Regions from separate parts of the Streptomyces sp. NPDC088261 genome, predicted to be linked through region 1. Evidence: riboswitches for the same ligand, from Rfam matches in the RefSeq annotation. Region 1 holds a riboswitch; the other holds the start of a gene.
The links. Region 1 has a riboswitch for cyclic di-AMP ahead of ACIODU_RS28685 (transglycosylase family protein). Riboswitches for the same ligand answer to the same signal wherever they lie in the genome.

Region 1 (7,569 bases):
AGCTGGGCGACGCGAAGACCCCGTGGATCACCCAGGTGACCAAAGAGGCCCCGCAGGAACAGCCGACGGACGCGTAGATCAAGCGCGTCCGGCCGCATATCAAGCCCGTCCGGCGTTTGAGGACACCCATCCACCGGGCCGCCACATCCAGCCCGTCCGGCGATTGAGGACAAGCCCGCCGGGCGGGCCCCGCACGCTCCGGAGGTAGGTTCAAGGGGTGACCCAAGAACCTCCCGCCCCCCACGACCCGGCCACCCCCGGCCGCATCGTTCTGCTCACCGCCAGCCACCGTGTCGCCCCCGGCCTCCTCTCCTGGCCCGCCTGGCAGACCCTGCACGCCGCCGACCGCGTCCTCTGCGCGGACCCCGCGCACCCGCAGCTCCCGTACCTCCGCGAGGCCGGCGTCACCGTGGAGCACACCGCGCCCACCGCCCACGAGCTGGTCGAGGAGTGCGCCGGCGGCCGTACCGTCGTCGTCCTCCCCACCGCCGACGGCGACGGCACGGACGCCGTCCTCACCGACGGCCTCGCCCGCCTGGCCGGCTCCGGCCGCGTCCAGATGCCGGACCTGGAACTGCTCCCCGGCTCGTACGACCTCCCCGGCGCCCGGCTCCTCGACCTCGTCCAGGTCATGGACCGCATCCGCGCCGAGTGCCCGTGGTCCTCGGTCCAGACGCACCAGGGCCTCGCCAAGTACGGCATCGAGGAGGCGTACGAACTGGTCGAGGCGATCGAGGACGGCGACGGCGACGAGCTGCGCGAGGAGCTGGGGGACGTCCTGCTCCAGGTGGTCTTCCACGCCCGCATCGCCCAGGACGGCCTGGACGACGACATCGAGCCGTTCTCCATCGACGACGTCGCCGGCACGCTCGTGGACAAGCTCATCCACCGCCACCCCCACGTCTTCGGCGACGAGACCGCCGAGACCCCCGAGGACGTCAAGGCGCACTGGCTGCGGACCAAGGCGATCGAGAAGCAGCGCGATTCGGTCACGGACGGCGTCCCGCTGGGCCAGCCCGGGCTCGCCCTGGCGGCGAAGCTCGCGGGCCGGGTCCGTACGGCGGGACTGGACGTACCGCCCCCGGCGGGCGACGGCATCGGCTACCGACTCCTCGCCCTGGCCATGGAGGCGGAGCGCGCCGGCACCGACCCGGAAACGGCCCTGCGCGCCGCCGCGCGCGCGTACCGGGACGCGATCCGCGCCGCGGAGGGCCTCGCGAAGTAGCTCGTACCGACAGCCCCGTACCGCCAGCCCGCACCGAGAGCCCGTACCTACCGCCCGAACCGACAGCCCGAACCAGCCACGATTACTGTCAAGGCATGTCCACCCCCGACGCGCCCGAGCTCTTCACCTGGGAGTTCGCCACCGACCCCTACCCCGCCTACGCCTGGCTGCGCGAGCACGCGCCTGTCCACCGGACCGAGCTGCCCAGCGGCGTGGAGGCCTGGCTCGTCACGCGGTACGCCGACGCCAAGCGGGCGCTCGCCGACCCCCGGCTCTCCAAGAACCCCGTCCACCACGCCGGGTCGGCGCACGCCAAGGGCAGGACGGGGATCCCGGGGGAGCGCAACGCCGAGCTGATGACCCACCTGCTGAACATCGACCCGCCGGACCACACCCGGCTGCGGCGGCTCGTGTCCAAGGCGTTCACCCCCCGCCGCGTGGCTCAATTCGCACCACGCGTGCAGGAGTTGACGGACCGCCTCATCGACGGCTTCGCGGCGGAGGGCGAGGCGGACCTCATCCACGACTTCGCCTTCCCCCTCCCCATCTACGCGATCTGCGACCTGCTCGGGGTGCCGCGCGAGGACCAGGACGACTTCCGCGACTGGGCCGGGATGATGATCCGCCACGGCGGCGGCCCGCGCGGCGGCGTCGCGCGGTCGGTCAAGAAGATGCGGAGCTATCTCGCCGAACTCATCCACCGTAAGAGGGAGAACCCCGGCGACGACCTGATCACCGACCTGATCCGGTCGAGCGACCAGGGCGAGCACCTCACCGAGAACGAGGCCGCCGCGATGGCCTTCATCCTCCTCTTCGCCGGGTTCGAGACGACCGTCAACCTCATCGGGAACGGCATGTACGCGTTGCTGCGCCACCCTGAGCAGCGCGCGCTGCTCCAGGCGTCGCTCGACGCGGGCGAGAGCGGCCTGCTGGCGACCGGCGTCGAGGAACTGCTGCGGTACGACGGGCCGGTGGAGCTGGCGACCTGGCGGTACGCCACCGAGCCGCTGACGCTCGGCGGACAGGCGGTCGCGACCGGCGATCCGGTCCTCGTCGTCCTCGCGGCGGCCGACCGGGACCCCGCGCGGTTCGAGGACCCGGACCGGCTGGATCTCGCACGGCGTGACAATCAGCATCTCGGTTACGGACACGGCATCCACTACTGCGTCGGCGCGCCGCTCGCCCGCCTGGAGGGACAGGCCGCGCTCGGCACGCTGCTGACGCGCCTGCCCGACGTGCGACTTGCGGGAGATCCGGCCGATTTGCGGTGGCGGGGCGGGCTCATCATGCGGGGATTGCGCACACTTCCGGTGCAGTTCACGCCTTTGCCCAGCTGATTGACCGCCATGAAATAACTGACGGACCGTCAGGAATGTGACTTTCACGTGATCTCCCCTGCATCGACTTGTGACAAGCGTTCGAGTCCGGCTACCTTCACCGACAGCTCAGCAGCCACACGCTGTAGTCGATTTCACGTGTGACGCTCCCTGCGTCGTACGGCACACGGAAGGCAACCGCATGTCCGCGAACGGCCGACACCGTCGCCCCCGCCAGGCGCCCGCTCTGATCGTCGCGGCGGGGGTGACCGGCTCCGCGATCGCGATCCCCCTCCTCGGCGCCACCTCCGCCAGCGCGGCGGACGCCTCCACCTGGGACCGCGTCGCCGACTGCGAGAGCGGGGGCGCGTGGAGCGCGGACCTCGGCAACGGTTTCTTCGGCGGACTCCAGATCGCCCAGGAGACCTGGGACGACTTCGGCGGCGGCGACTACGCGACCCGCCCCGACCTCGCCAGCCGCTCGCAGCAGATCGCGGTCGCCGAGAAGGTCCTCGACGCGCAGGGCCCGTCGGCCTGGGCCAGCTGCGCGCCCGTCGCCGGACTCCTGAAGGACACCGCGGAGCCGCTGGTCGACCCCGGGGCGGCCCCCGGGACGGTCGAGGAGTCCGCGAGCCCCGAGGCGTCCACCGGCGGCGCGGCGGACACGGACCGGGCGGAAGGCTCCGACACCACCCCCAGCACCCCCGACAGCACCCCCTCCGCCGGCACCACCCCCTCCGGCAGCGCGAAGAGCGCGGGCGGCGAACGGGACAGCGGTGACGGTACGGAGAGCGGCGCCACGGACGCGGGCACCCTGAGCCCGTCCCGCTCGGCCACCCCCTCCTCCCGGGCCACCACGGACACCGTCAAGGGCAAGCACCGCGGCGGCGCGGCCCCCGAGGACCCGGCGACCCCCGGCGCGACCGGCCTCACGCCGGACAACTCGGGCGAAGAGCGTGAATCCGGGCGTCACGCCTCCCGGGGTGACGGACTGACACGTGACGCGGAAGGCGTGACGGCGGATGCCGCCGGCGCCGCCGACGGCGAATACGTCGTCCGTCCCGGTGACTGCCTGTGGCGTATCGCGGACGAGAACGGCGTCGAGGGCGGCTGGTCCGCGCTCTACGAGGCGAACAAGGACGCGCTCGGCTCCGACCCCGACCTCATCCTCCCTGGCCAGACCGTCGATCTCGGCGTGAAGTAGGAGCAGTTGACGGGCCGCCCCCGGCCGGCCCGCGGCCCGCCCCCGGTCCGTTTCCGGGGGCGGTTGGAGGCCCTATGTCCACTTCTGCGCAAGTGAGACAAGGGTCTCTTTGTCTCAACAGAGGACCTTTGGCCCCCAGGTGGCACGGTTTCGGCCCTCACCTGCGAAAACACAGAAGGCACACAGGGGAGTTCGGGCGATTTTTCCCGGATCGGGTTCTTTGAACATCAGGGGCACCTGTGTCTACGGTCTGAACCGCTCGCACCGCGGGCCCCGTCGACCGTCACGCCGAATCCTGCCGTCGGTCGGGGGGAGTAGTCGTCGCGTCAAGCGCCGAAGGCAGGAGCGGGGGACCCACAGGTTAGGTGCCGGCCCCGGCCGTCGAGAGACGGCCGACGACCGGCTCGGGGTGAAGCCGCGTACAGCGAGGGCCGGGAGGCCCCCACTGGCACGCGGCCGGGCAACTCACTTGGCCCGAACCCGACAGCTGACCTCGCAGGCGTCGGTGAGGAGATAGCTTCATGCTGCGTTCCAAGGCCAAGCACCGCCGTCCGTCCAAGGCCGTCCGCTACGCCACGCTCGCCGGGGTGACCGGTGCCGCCGTCGCGGTCCCGCTGCTCGGCGCCACGTCCGCCTCCGCCGCGACCACCGCCGAGTGGGACCAGGTCGCCGCGTGCGAGTCCGGCGGCAACTGGTCCATCAACACCGGCAACGGCTTCTCCGGCGGGCTCCAGTTCACCCCGTCCACCTGGGCCGCGTACGGCGGCACCGCCTACGCGCCCAACGCCTACCAGGCCTCCAAGTCGCAGCAGATAGCCGTCGCCGAGAAGGTCCTCGCGGGCCAGGGCAAGGGCGCGTGGCCGAGCTGTGGTGTGGGCCTCTCCGGCGCCTCGAACGACTCCGCCCCGGCCGCCCCGTCGCAGCCGGCGGAGCAGCCCGCCGCGCAGCCGCGGCAGTCGGCGCCGCGGCAGTCCACTCCGCAGCAGTCCGCCCCGTCGACGTCGACGCGGAGCACCGAGCAGCCGGCCTCGCGCGGTACGAGCCGTCCCACCACGATCAAGAAGGGTGACGGCGAGTACAAGGTCAAGTCCGGCGACACCCTGTCGAAGATCGCCGCCGGTCACCACGTCAAGGGTGGCTGGAAGAAGCTGTTCGACCTGAACAAGGACATCGTCGCCGACGCGGACGTGATCTTCCCGGGCCAGCAGCTCCACCTGAGCTGACCCACCCCCCCCGGGGCCATCCGTCCCCCTTTGTGGCCCCACCCCCGGACCACCCCGGCCCCGCGCGTTCTTCCCCCGTACGCGCGCGGGCCGGGGTTTCCCCGTTCCGGCCGCCCGGGTGTCGTACGGCCGGAACAGCCGGCCGCGGGCCGTTCGCCCCCGTGTCATCAGGATGACGTCTTCATTTCGTCCCAGCGGGCGGGCACCGGCCTGCCGGAGGGCCGGGGCCGGTTAGGCTCGTGTCGCGCGGCCGAGCGGCCCCGCACCCAAAGCGTCACATCCCATGAAGGAGATGCTCGTGCCGTCCATCGACGTCGTCGTAGCCCGGGAAATCCTCGACTCCCGAGGCAACCCCACGGTCGAGGTCGAGGTCGGCCTCGACGACGGCAGCACCGGCCGTGCTGCTGTCCCCTCCGGTGCCTCCACCGGTGCGTTCGAGGCCCTTGAACTCCGCGACGGTGACCCCAACCGTTACCAGGGCAAGGGTGTCGAGAAGGCCGTCCTCGCCGTCATCGAGCAGATCGGCCCGGAGCTGGTCGGGTACGACGCCACCGAGCAGCGCCTCATCGACCAGGCGATGTTCGACCTGGACGCCACCCCGGACAAGTCGTCGCTCGGCGCCAACGCCATCCTCGGCGTCTCCCTCGCCGTCGCGCACGCCGCCTCCGAGGCGTCCGACCTGCCGCTCTTCCGCTACCTCGGCGGCCCGAACGCGCACCTGCTGCCCGTTCCGATGATGAACATCCTGAACGGCGGGTCGCACGCCGACTCGAACGTGGACATCCAGGAGTTCATGATCGCCCCGATCGGCGCGGAGTCCTTCTCCGAGGCCCTGCGCTGGGGCGCCGAGGTCTACCACACGCTCAAGCGCGTCCTGAAGGACAAGGGCCTGTCGACCGGCCTCGGCGACGAGGGCGGCTTCGCCCCGAACCTGGACTCCAACCGCGCCGCGCTCGACCTCATCCTCGAAGCGATCAAGGAAGCCGGTTACGCGCCGGGCCGCGACATCGCGCTCGCGCTCGACGTCGCCGCGTCCGAGTTCTACAAGGACGGAAAGTACGAGTTCGAGGGCAAGTCCCGCTCGGCCGCCGAGCTGACCGAGTACTACGAGGAGCTGGTCGCCTCCTACCCGCTGGTCTCCATCGAGGACCCGCTGTACGAGGACGACTGGGCCGGCTGGAAGGTCCTCACCGACAAGCTGGGCTCCAAGGTCCAGATCGTCGGCGACGACCTCTTCGTCACCAACCCCGAGCGCCTCGCCCGCGGCATCGAGGAGGGCTCCGCGAACGCCCTGCTCGTCAAGGTCAACCAGATCGGCTCGCTCACCGAGACGCTGGACGCCGTCGAGCTGGCCCAGCGCAGCGGCTTCAAGTGCATGATGTCCCACCGCTCCGGCGAGACCGAGGACGTCACCATCGCCGACCTCGCCGTCGCCACCAACTGCGGCCAGATCAAGACCGGCGCGCCCGCCCGCTCGGAGCGCGTGGCCAAGTACAACCAGCTGCTGCGCATCGAGGAGATCCTCGACGACGCCGCGGTGTACGCGGGCCGCAGCGCGTTCCCCCGCTTCAAGGGCTGACCCCGCCGGGTCGGCTGCCTCCGACCGCGCCGCCCGGCGCCCGCCGGCCGCGCCGCTCGGCGGGCGCCGACCAGCCCGTCGTCCGTACGTCCCCGTCCCCGGTCCCGTACCGTGTCCGGGGACGTACGTACGTGACAGGGGAGGCGGACCATGGCCGGGAACCGGGACCGGTTCTCCACCGCGACCAGGCTGCGGGTGCTCGGGGAGCAGACCGCGGCCCGTGTCTACCGCTCGCAGAACCGCCGCCAGGCCCGCCGCTCCCGGCTCACCGGACGCGCCGCCTTCCTCGCCCTCGTCGTCTGCACGCTCGTCGTCGCGCTCGCCTATCCGATGCGCCAGTACGTCTCGCAGCAGAACGAGATCGCCGACCAGGAGAAGCTTTCCCGCGAGGCGCGCGAGCGGGTGGAGGAGCTGCGCGACGAGAAGGCGCGCCTCCAGGACGACGCGTACATCGAGCGGCTGGCCCGCGAGCATCTTCACTACGTGATGCCGGGGGACACCGGCTACACGATGATCGACCCGGGCGCGGCGCGGCAGGAACGCGAGGACCAGGGCGCGGCCGACCGCCCCTGGTACTCGAACGTGCTGGACAGCGTGGACAACGCGGACCGCCCGGACACGTAAACACCGGACACGCAACACGTAACACCGGACAGGCAACACGCAACACCGGACACGCAACACTCGACGCAGAACCTAGGCAGGCATGGACACGCCCCCTCCGCAGACCGAACGCACCGAGCCCACCGAGGCGGACGTCGCGGCTTTCAAGGAACAGCTCGGCCGCCCGCCCCGCGGGCTGCGGGCCATCGCGCACCGCTGTCCCTGCGGACAGCCGGACGTGGTCGAGACCGCCCCGCGGCTCCCCGACGGCACGCCCTTCCCGACGACGTACTACCTGACCTGCCCGCGCGCGGCCTCGGCCATCGGCACGCTGGAGGCGAACGGCGTCATGAGGGAGATGTCCGAGCGCCTGGCGACCGATCCCGAACTGGCCGCCGCGTACCGCGAGGCGCATGAGG
Region 2 (7,569 bases), on a different contig from region 1:
GGGGAGCCGGCGGCTCCACGCCCTGCACGGCCACCGGGCTGCTCGTCGAGGCGCTGACACGCGCAGTACCGGGACACGCGGTCCACACCGGACCGCTGACCGGCTCCGATCATGTGGTGCGCGGCGAGGAGCGGGTCGCGCTGCGTACCACCGGGGCGGTCGCGGTGGACATGGAGTCCGCCACGACACTCCGTACCGCTCTGCGTGCCGGACCCCGTCCGGTTGCCGCCGTCCGGGTGGTCGTGGACGCCCCGGAGCACGAGCTCGTCCGGATCGGCACGGTGCGCGGTGGAATATCGGCTTTCCGTGTTCTCCGTGCCGTCCTTCCAGCTTTTTATGAATGGCACCGTTCTTTGCTGCTCCCCAGGAGGTGAGCTAGATGGCCATGCCGCTTCGCCAGACCATCAGGGTCGGGACTTATCTGGCTGAACAGAAGCTCAGAAAGCGGGAGAAGTTCCCGCTCATCGTGGAGCTCGAACCACTGTTCGCCTGCAATCTGGCCTGTGAGGGCTGCGGCAAGATCCAGCACCCGGCCGGCGTGCTCAAGCAGCGGATGCCCGTTGCCCAGGCGGTCGGCGCGGTGCTGGAGTCAGGGGCGCCGATGGTCTCCATCGCCGGCGGCGAGCCGCTGATGCACCCACAGATCGACGAGATCGTCCGGCAGCTGGTGGCCAAGAAGAAGTACGTCTTCCTGTGCACCAACGCGATGCTGATGCGCAAGAAGCTCGACAAGTTCACCCCGTCGCCGTACTTCGCGTTCGCCGTGCACATCGACGGGCTGCGGGAGCGGCACGACGAGTCCGTCGCGAAGGAGGGGGTGTTCGACGAGGCGGTGGCGGCCATCAAGGCGGCCAAGGCGGCCGGTTTCCGGGTGACCACCAACTCGACCTTCTTCAACACCGACACCCCGCAGACCATCATCGAGGTGCTGAACTACCTCAATGACGACCTGAAGGTGGACGAGATGATGATCTCGCCCGCCTACGCCTACGAGAAGGCCCCCGACCAGGAGCACTTCCTGGGTGTCGAACAGACGCGGGAGCTGTTCAAGAAGGCGTTCTCCGGCGGCAACCGCAGGCGCTGGCGCCTCAACCACTCGCCGCTCTTCCTGGACTTCCTCGAAGGCAAGGCCGACTTCCCCTGCACGGCCTGGGCCATCCCGAACTACTCCCTCTTCGGCTGGCAGCGCCCCTGCTACCTGATGAGCGACGGGTACGTCCCGACGTACCGGCAGCTCATCGAGGAGACCGACTGGGAGAAGTACGGGCGCGGCAAGGACCCCCGGTGCGCCAACTGCATGGCGCACTGCGGCTACGAGCCGACGGCCGTCCTCGCCACCATGGGCTCCCTCAAGGAGTCCCTGCGGGCGGTCCGCGAGACGGTCGGCGGAACGCGCTGACGCAGGCTCCTACCCCCGCCGCCGCCGGCCCGTCCGGCGGCGGCGGGGGCTCGGGCGGCCCGTCGACGCGGAAGGGGAACACCGGATGACCAAAGACTTCGACCTGGCACGGCTGCTCGCGGAGCGCGGCGCCGAGCGGTACGACCTGCACACCAAGCACCTCAACCACCAACTCCCGCGCATGCTCCACACCATCGGCTTCGACCGCGTCTACGAACGGGCCGAGGGCGCCTACTTCTGGGACGCGGACGGCAACGACTACCTGGACATGCTCGCCGGGTTCGGCGTGATGGGGCTCGGGCGCCACCACCCCGTCGTACGGAAGGCGCTGCACGACGTCCTCGACGCCTCGCTCGCCGACCTCACCCGCTTCGACTGCCAGCCGCTGCCCGGGCTGCTCGCGGAGAAGCTGCTGGCCCACAGCCCGCACCTGGACCGGGTGTTCTTCGGCAACAGCGGTACGGAAGCCGTCGAGACGGCGCTGAAGTTCGCGCGGTACGCCACCGGCCGCCCCAGGATCCTCTACTGCTCCCACGCCTTCCACGGGCTGACCACCGGCTCGCTGTCCGTCAACGGCGAGGACGGCTTCCGGGACGGCTTCGCGCCGCTGCTGCCCGACACGGCGATCGAGATGGGCGACCTCGACGCGCTGGAGCGCGAGCTGAAGCGCGGCGACGTCGCCGGGTTCGTGGTCGAACCGATCCAGGGCAAGGGGGTGTACGCGGCACCGCCCGGCTTCCTGCGCGGGGCCCAGGAGCTGCTGCGCCGTCACAAGAGCCTGCTCATCGTGGACGAGGTGCAGACCGGCCTCGGCAGGACCGGTGACTTCTACGCGTACCAACACGAGGACGGCGTCGAGCCCGACCTCATCTGTGTGGCCAAGGCGCTGTCCGGCGGCTATGTGCCCGTCGGCGCGACCGTCGGCCGGGACTGGATCTTCAAGAAGGTCTACTCGTCGATGGACCGGGTGCTGGTCCACTCGGCGAGCTTCGGCTCCAACGCGCAGGCGATGGCGGCGGGCCTGGCCGTCCTGTCGGTGATCGAGGACGAGCAGGTCGTCGCCAACGCGCGGGTCACCGGCGACCTGCTCAGGACCCGGCTGGCGGCGCTCGTGGACCGCTACGAACTGCTGCACGACGTGCGCGGGCGCGGGCTGATGATCGGGATCGAGTTCGGCCGGCCCAGCTCGATCAAGCTGCGGGGGCGCTGGACCATGCTCCAGGCCGCCCGCAAGGGGCTCTTCGCCCAGATGGTCGTCGTACCGCTGCTCCAGAAGCACCGGATCCTCACCCAGGTCTCCGGCGACCACCTGGAAGTGATCAAGCTGATTCCGCCCCTGACGATCGGCGAGCGGGAGGTCGAGCGCTTCGTGGACGCCTTCACGGCCGTGATGGACGACGCGCACGGCGGCGGCGGGCTGATGTGGGACTTCGGCCGGACGCTGGTGAAGCAGGCCGTCGCGAACCGGTAGCGGGCGGCTGGGTTCGGGGCGATTTTGCCTCGGAGGCAAAAAAGTTGCCTCCGAGGCACGTCCCTGGCGCAATAGAGGCATGAACACGCCTGAGGGCGCGGCTTCGGGCCGGTCCGACGAGCTGCCGAACGCCACGCCGGACATCATGCCCGACGCCGTACCGGAAACACTCCCCGACGTCGCCCCGCGCCTGCGCGAGCTGCGCCGCGACCGCCGGCTCACGCTGGAGACCGTCGCCGCGCGGGCGGGCCTGTCACCCGCCCACCTCTCCCGGCTGGAGACCGGCCGCCGCCAGCCCTCGTTGCCGATGCTGCTGGCGCTGGCCCGCATCTACGGCACGACGGTGGCCGACCTGCTCGGCGAGGCGCCCGCCGAGCGCGATCCCGTCGTCCGCGCGGGACGCCAGGAGCCGGTCGAGGCCGACGGCTGGACGTACCACCGCGCGGGCGGCTCGGGCCGGGCCATGCAGCCGCTGCGAGTCGTGGTGCCGTACGGGGCGCAGGGCGATCTCGTACGCGTGCACCCGGGGGAGGAGTGGCTCTACGTGCTCCGCGGGCGCCTGCGGCTCGGCCTCGGCGACGCGGTGCACGTCCTCGGCCCCGGGGACAGCGCGCACTTCGACTCGCTGACCCCGCACCGGCTCGCCGCGGCCGACCCCGGCGGGACCGAGCTGCTGTTCGTCCACACCCTGCTCCAGAGCCCCGCCGCCGATCTCCACTGACGGCTTCGCCGAGCGTCACCGACGGCCTTCGAGAAAGGTTCGGCACCATGCCGGAGAACAAGAAGAACCGCACTCTGCCCCGGGGGCTGGTCATCCGCCTCTTCGCCTACCTGATCGCCGGCCACCTCTTCGCGGGCTTCCTCTACCTGCTGTTCAGCGTCGGCTCCTAGGGCGCCGCTCCCGCGCGCGTCCTAGGACGCGTCCAGCAGGCCCTCCCGCAGCCGTTCACGGGTCTCCGGGGCCAGCCCGAGGCCCTCGGAGAGGTAGCGGTCGGTCGAGCCCCAGGTGGCCGTGATCGTGTCGAAGGCCGCTTCGAGGTACGCGGCGCGCGCGTCGAAGAGCGGACCGAGCAGCTCCATCACCTCCGCCGACCTCCCGGCGGGTGAGGTGTCGCTGCGGCGCACCTGGTAGCGGCGGCTCGGCTCGTTCGACTTGAGGTAGTCCTCCTCGATCGCGTCCCGCTCCACCCCGACCGCGAGCAGCGACACCGCGACGGACAGGCCGGCGCGGTCCTTGCCGGCCGCGCAGTGCATCAGCGCGGGGACGTTGTTGTCGGCGAGCGCGTGCAGGACCCTGCTGTGCTCGGCGGTGCGGTCCCTGATGATCGCGCGGTACGAACCGATCATCCGGGCCACCGCCTTCCCGTCCGCGAGCAGCGAGCGCAGCTGGTCGAGGTCGCCGTCCCGGACCATCCGCCAGAACTCGGCGCCGTCCGCCGGGTCCGTGAGCGGGATGTTCACGTTCCGTACGCCGGGCAGCTCGATGTCCTCCCCGTCCAGGCGCACGTCGGCCGCGTTGCGGAAGTCGAAGACCGTGTGCAGGCCCAGCGACGCCAGGTGGGCGGCGTCCGCCGGGGTGGCCGACGCGAGGTGCCCGCTGCGGTAGAGCCGCCCGTACCTGACCCTCCTGCCGTCCGTGGTCGGCAGCCCGCCCACGTCGCGGAAGTTGCGTACCCCGGTCAGCTCCGGCTCGACCGGCGGTACGTGCGGCAGATTCTGGGTCACGGGCTGCTCCTCCGTGTCTGCCGTCGGCGCGGCTCGCCGACGATGTCGAGTGCGACCCTACGACATGGGTCATTGGGTAATTGGCGGCATCTGTCCGTATTGGGGCATTGCGCATAACCTGCCCCGATCGAGGGGGAGATGGTCCTCGGCTCGTGAGCAGGATCATATCCGTGACGGTGCGTGGCGGTGACGGAAAACGGAATTGCGCCGTCAGAAGGAAAGCGAAGATCGCATATCCACGCAGGGTGACCGGAAAGGCCGGAAGATATCGGAGCGTGCACGAATGCGAGGTACCGGTGGCTTGTACCGGCCCTCCGCGTCGGCTTACGTTCACCCTCAATCCGAGCGGAACGCCTAATCCTGCCGCCGCCCGGAATTCGCACCCACCGACCATCCACGCGTGGCAGGAGCGGGGGACCCAGGTAGTACGCCGTTCCGTTTCCGCGGGCGGCTTGGGGTGAAGTCGCGCGGCAACCGCGACCGGGCATCTCCAGCCCGAACCCGACAGCTCACCTCGTAGGCGCCGGAGAGGAATTCGCCATGCCCGGCAAGGGTAAGCACCGCCGTCCCAAGAGCAACCCGATCACCCGCGGATTCGTCCTGGCCGGAACGGGCGGAGCCGCAGTCGTGCTTCCGCTCATCGGCGCCACCGGGGCGCACGCCGCACCGGCCGCCGCCGGATCCGTCACCGCGGCCCCCGCGTCCGCCGTCCACGCCGCTCCCGCGTCCGTGACGCGGGCCGCCGCCGCGAAGACCGCCGCCACCTACCGCGTGGTCTCCGGCGACTCCCTGTCGAAGATCGCCAAGAAGAAGAAGGTCGCGGGCGGCTGGAAGAAGCTGTACGCGGACAACCGGCGCGTCATCGGCTCCGACCCGTCGCTGATCCACCCCGGCCAGAAGCTGACCCTCGGCGCCAAGGCCCCCGCGGCCGACCGCGCCAAGGCCCCCACCACGGCCTCCCGCTCCGCCGAGCGCACCGCGCTCAAGAAGGCCGCGCCGGTGAAGAAGGCGGCGCCCGTGAAGAAGGCGGCCCCGGCCGTGAAGGCGTCCGCCTTCACGCTGCCGGTCTCCGGCATCGCCATCGGCACGCCGTACCACGCCTCGGGCAGCAACTGGTCGAGCGGCTACCACACCGGCGTGGACTTCCTGGCGCCCTCGGGCACCGTCGTGAAGGCCGTCGGCGCGGGCACCGTCGTGACCGCCGGTGACGGCGGCTCGTACGGCAACCAGGTCGTCGTCCGGCACGCGGACGGCATGTACTCGCAGTACGCGCACCTGTCCTCGATCACCGTCTCCGCCGGACAGACCGTCAGTGAGGGCCAGCAGCTGGGGCTCTCCGGCGCCACCGGCAACGTGACCGGCCCGCACCTGCACTTCGAGATCCGTACCGGCCCCGACTACGGCTCCGACGTCGACCCGCTGGCCTTCCTGCGCCAGCAGGGCGTCGTCATCTGATCCCTTCCGGGCTCACTTCGGCCCCGCTCCGGTGATTCCCTTTCACCGGGCGGGGCCATTCCCGTTCGAGCCGAACTCGACCGATGGCATGTCTCACCCCGCGTCAATGCCGCCGGCCGGGACGCGCTCCAGCACCCCGCCCGCGAACACGTCGTACAACGGCAGTGTCTCCAGGTGCACATAGCCGATGTGACAGTCGCACACGGCCAGCGGACAGCCCCGGGGGCCCAGGGCCGCGCGGTACGAACCGTCGTACAGGTTGCCCAGCTCGGCGCGGACGAAGTGGCAGCGCCGTACCGTACCGTCGCCGTCCACGGAGATCACCGACTCGCCCGTGCGGCAGGGCAGGCCGGCCGAGCGGTGTGGATGGCGGCTGTACGGGAACAGCGGGTCCAGGTCCGTCCACCGGACGGCCTCGTCGTCGCCGTACGTGTGCCCCTCGGCCGCGTTGATCCACAAGTAGACGTGCTCCGGCAGCTCCGCGCGGAGCCTCCGCGCGTGCTCCAGGTGCTCGGACAGGCCGACCACGCCGACGCTGAACCGCACCCCGCGGGCCGCCAGGTCGTGGCACTTGGCGAGGAAACGGTCGTACGGCGTCTGTCCCGGGTGGTACGTGCACCACAGGGCGAGCGTCTCCGGATCGGCGTCCGCCAGCCAGTCGGTGCGGCAGCTCAGGTTCGTCTGGACGGCGACCCGGCGGATGTGCGGCAGATGCGACAGCTCGGTGAGCGTGCGCCGGTACCAGGACCGGACCAGGCTCTCGCCCCAGGGGGTGAAGAGCACCGACAGCCGGTCGTCCGTGGGCTCGGAGGCCCAGGCGGCGAACCGGGCGAGAGCGGTCCGGTCGGCGCGCAGCTGCTCCCGGCTGTCCCGCCGCTTGGCGAACGGGCAGTACGGGCAGTCGTAGTCGCAGGACGCGAGCGGGCCGCGGTAGAGGATTGTCAGGTCCATCGCGGGGCTCATTTCAGCGTGTACGCGGCCATGGCGGCCCGTACGGCGGGGGAGAAGAGCGCGGGGCCCAGGGCGTCGGAGTGCGCGAGACCCTCGGGGGAGAGCCGCAGCAGACCGGGGCCGGTACTCGCGTCGAGCCAGCCGTACGCCTCGAACCGGGCCAGCTCGGCCGGGAAGTCGTCGGCGGGGCCGCTGCCGAACCGCGCGCGGTAGTCGGCCGTCTCCATGCCCTGGGCCTGGAGGAGGGACTGGAGCAGGTGGCGGCGGCGGGCCTCGTCGCCGTCGCCGTCCATGCGGTGGCCCACCAGGGCGCGGGAGAAGTCCTTGGTCTCCGTGTAGGTGTCGATGAGGGTCCGGATCTCGCGCATCTCGACCGCGTAGTCGAAGGAGTAATGCAGCCGCGAGGTGTACGAACGGGCGCCGCACCCCAGGCCGATCATGCCGTCCGTCTGGCAGGCGTGGTCGTCGGGCCCCTGCGCGGGGGCTCCCGGGCGGCGGAACATCCGCATCGACACCTGCTCGTACCCCTCGGCGAGGAGATGGTCACGGCCCTGCCGGTAGAGGCGCA

Region 2: linked by a shared signal. The riboswitch ahead of ACIODU_RS04065 (peptidoglycan DD-metalloendopeptidase family protein) and the one ahead of ACIODU_RS28685 (transglycosylase family protein) in region 1 are both predicted to bind cyclic di-AMP.

The regions. Positions count from the first base shown of each region.
Region 1 covers NZ_JBIURL010000019.1:12,789-20,357, forward strand. Annotated here, with positions in the region: gene ACIODU_RS28665 (SurA N-terminal domain-containing protein) at 1-77, shown strand, start outside; gene ACIODU_RS28670 (nucleoside triphosphate pyrophosphohydrolase) at 218-1,225, shown strand; gene ACIODU_RS28675 (cytochrome P450) at 1,321-2,562, shown strand; gene ACIODU_RS28680 (transglycosylase family protein) at 2,744-3,745, shown strand; cyclic di-AMP (ydaO/yuaA leader) riboswitch at 4,067-4,262, shown strand; gene ACIODU_RS28685 (transglycosylase family protein) at 4,267-4,968, shown strand; gene eno (phosphopyruvate hydratase) at 5,261-6,547, shown strand; gene ACIODU_RS28695 (septum formation initiator family protein) at 6,698-7,171, shown strand; gene ACIODU_RS28700 (DUF501 domain-containing protein) at 7,254-7,569, shown strand, end outside.
Region 2 covers NZ_JBIURL010000002.1:24,972-32,540, forward strand. Annotated here, with positions in the region: gene ACIODU_RS04035 (1-hydroxy-2-methyl-2-butenyl 4-diphosphate reductase) at 1-374, shown strand, start outside; gene hpnH (adenosyl-hopene transferase HpnH) at 380-1,399, shown strand; gene ACIODU_RS04045 (aspartate aminotransferase family protein) at 1,485-2,870, shown strand; gene ACIODU_RS04050 (helix-turn-helix domain-containing protein) at 3,016-3,591, shown strand; gene ACIODU_RS04055 (DUF6126 family protein) at 3,639-3,761, shown strand; gene ACIODU_RS04060 (tyrosine-protein phosphatase) at 3,783-4,595, opposite strand; cyclic di-AMP (ydaO/yuaA leader) riboswitch at 4,970-5,131, shown strand; gene ACIODU_RS04065 (peptidoglycan DD-metalloendopeptidase family protein) at 5,136-6,050, shown strand; gene ACIODU_RS04070 (STM4011 family radical SAM protein) at 6,144-7,001, opposite strand; gene ACIODU_RS04075 (STM4012 family radical SAM protein) at 7,010-7,569, opposite strand, start outside.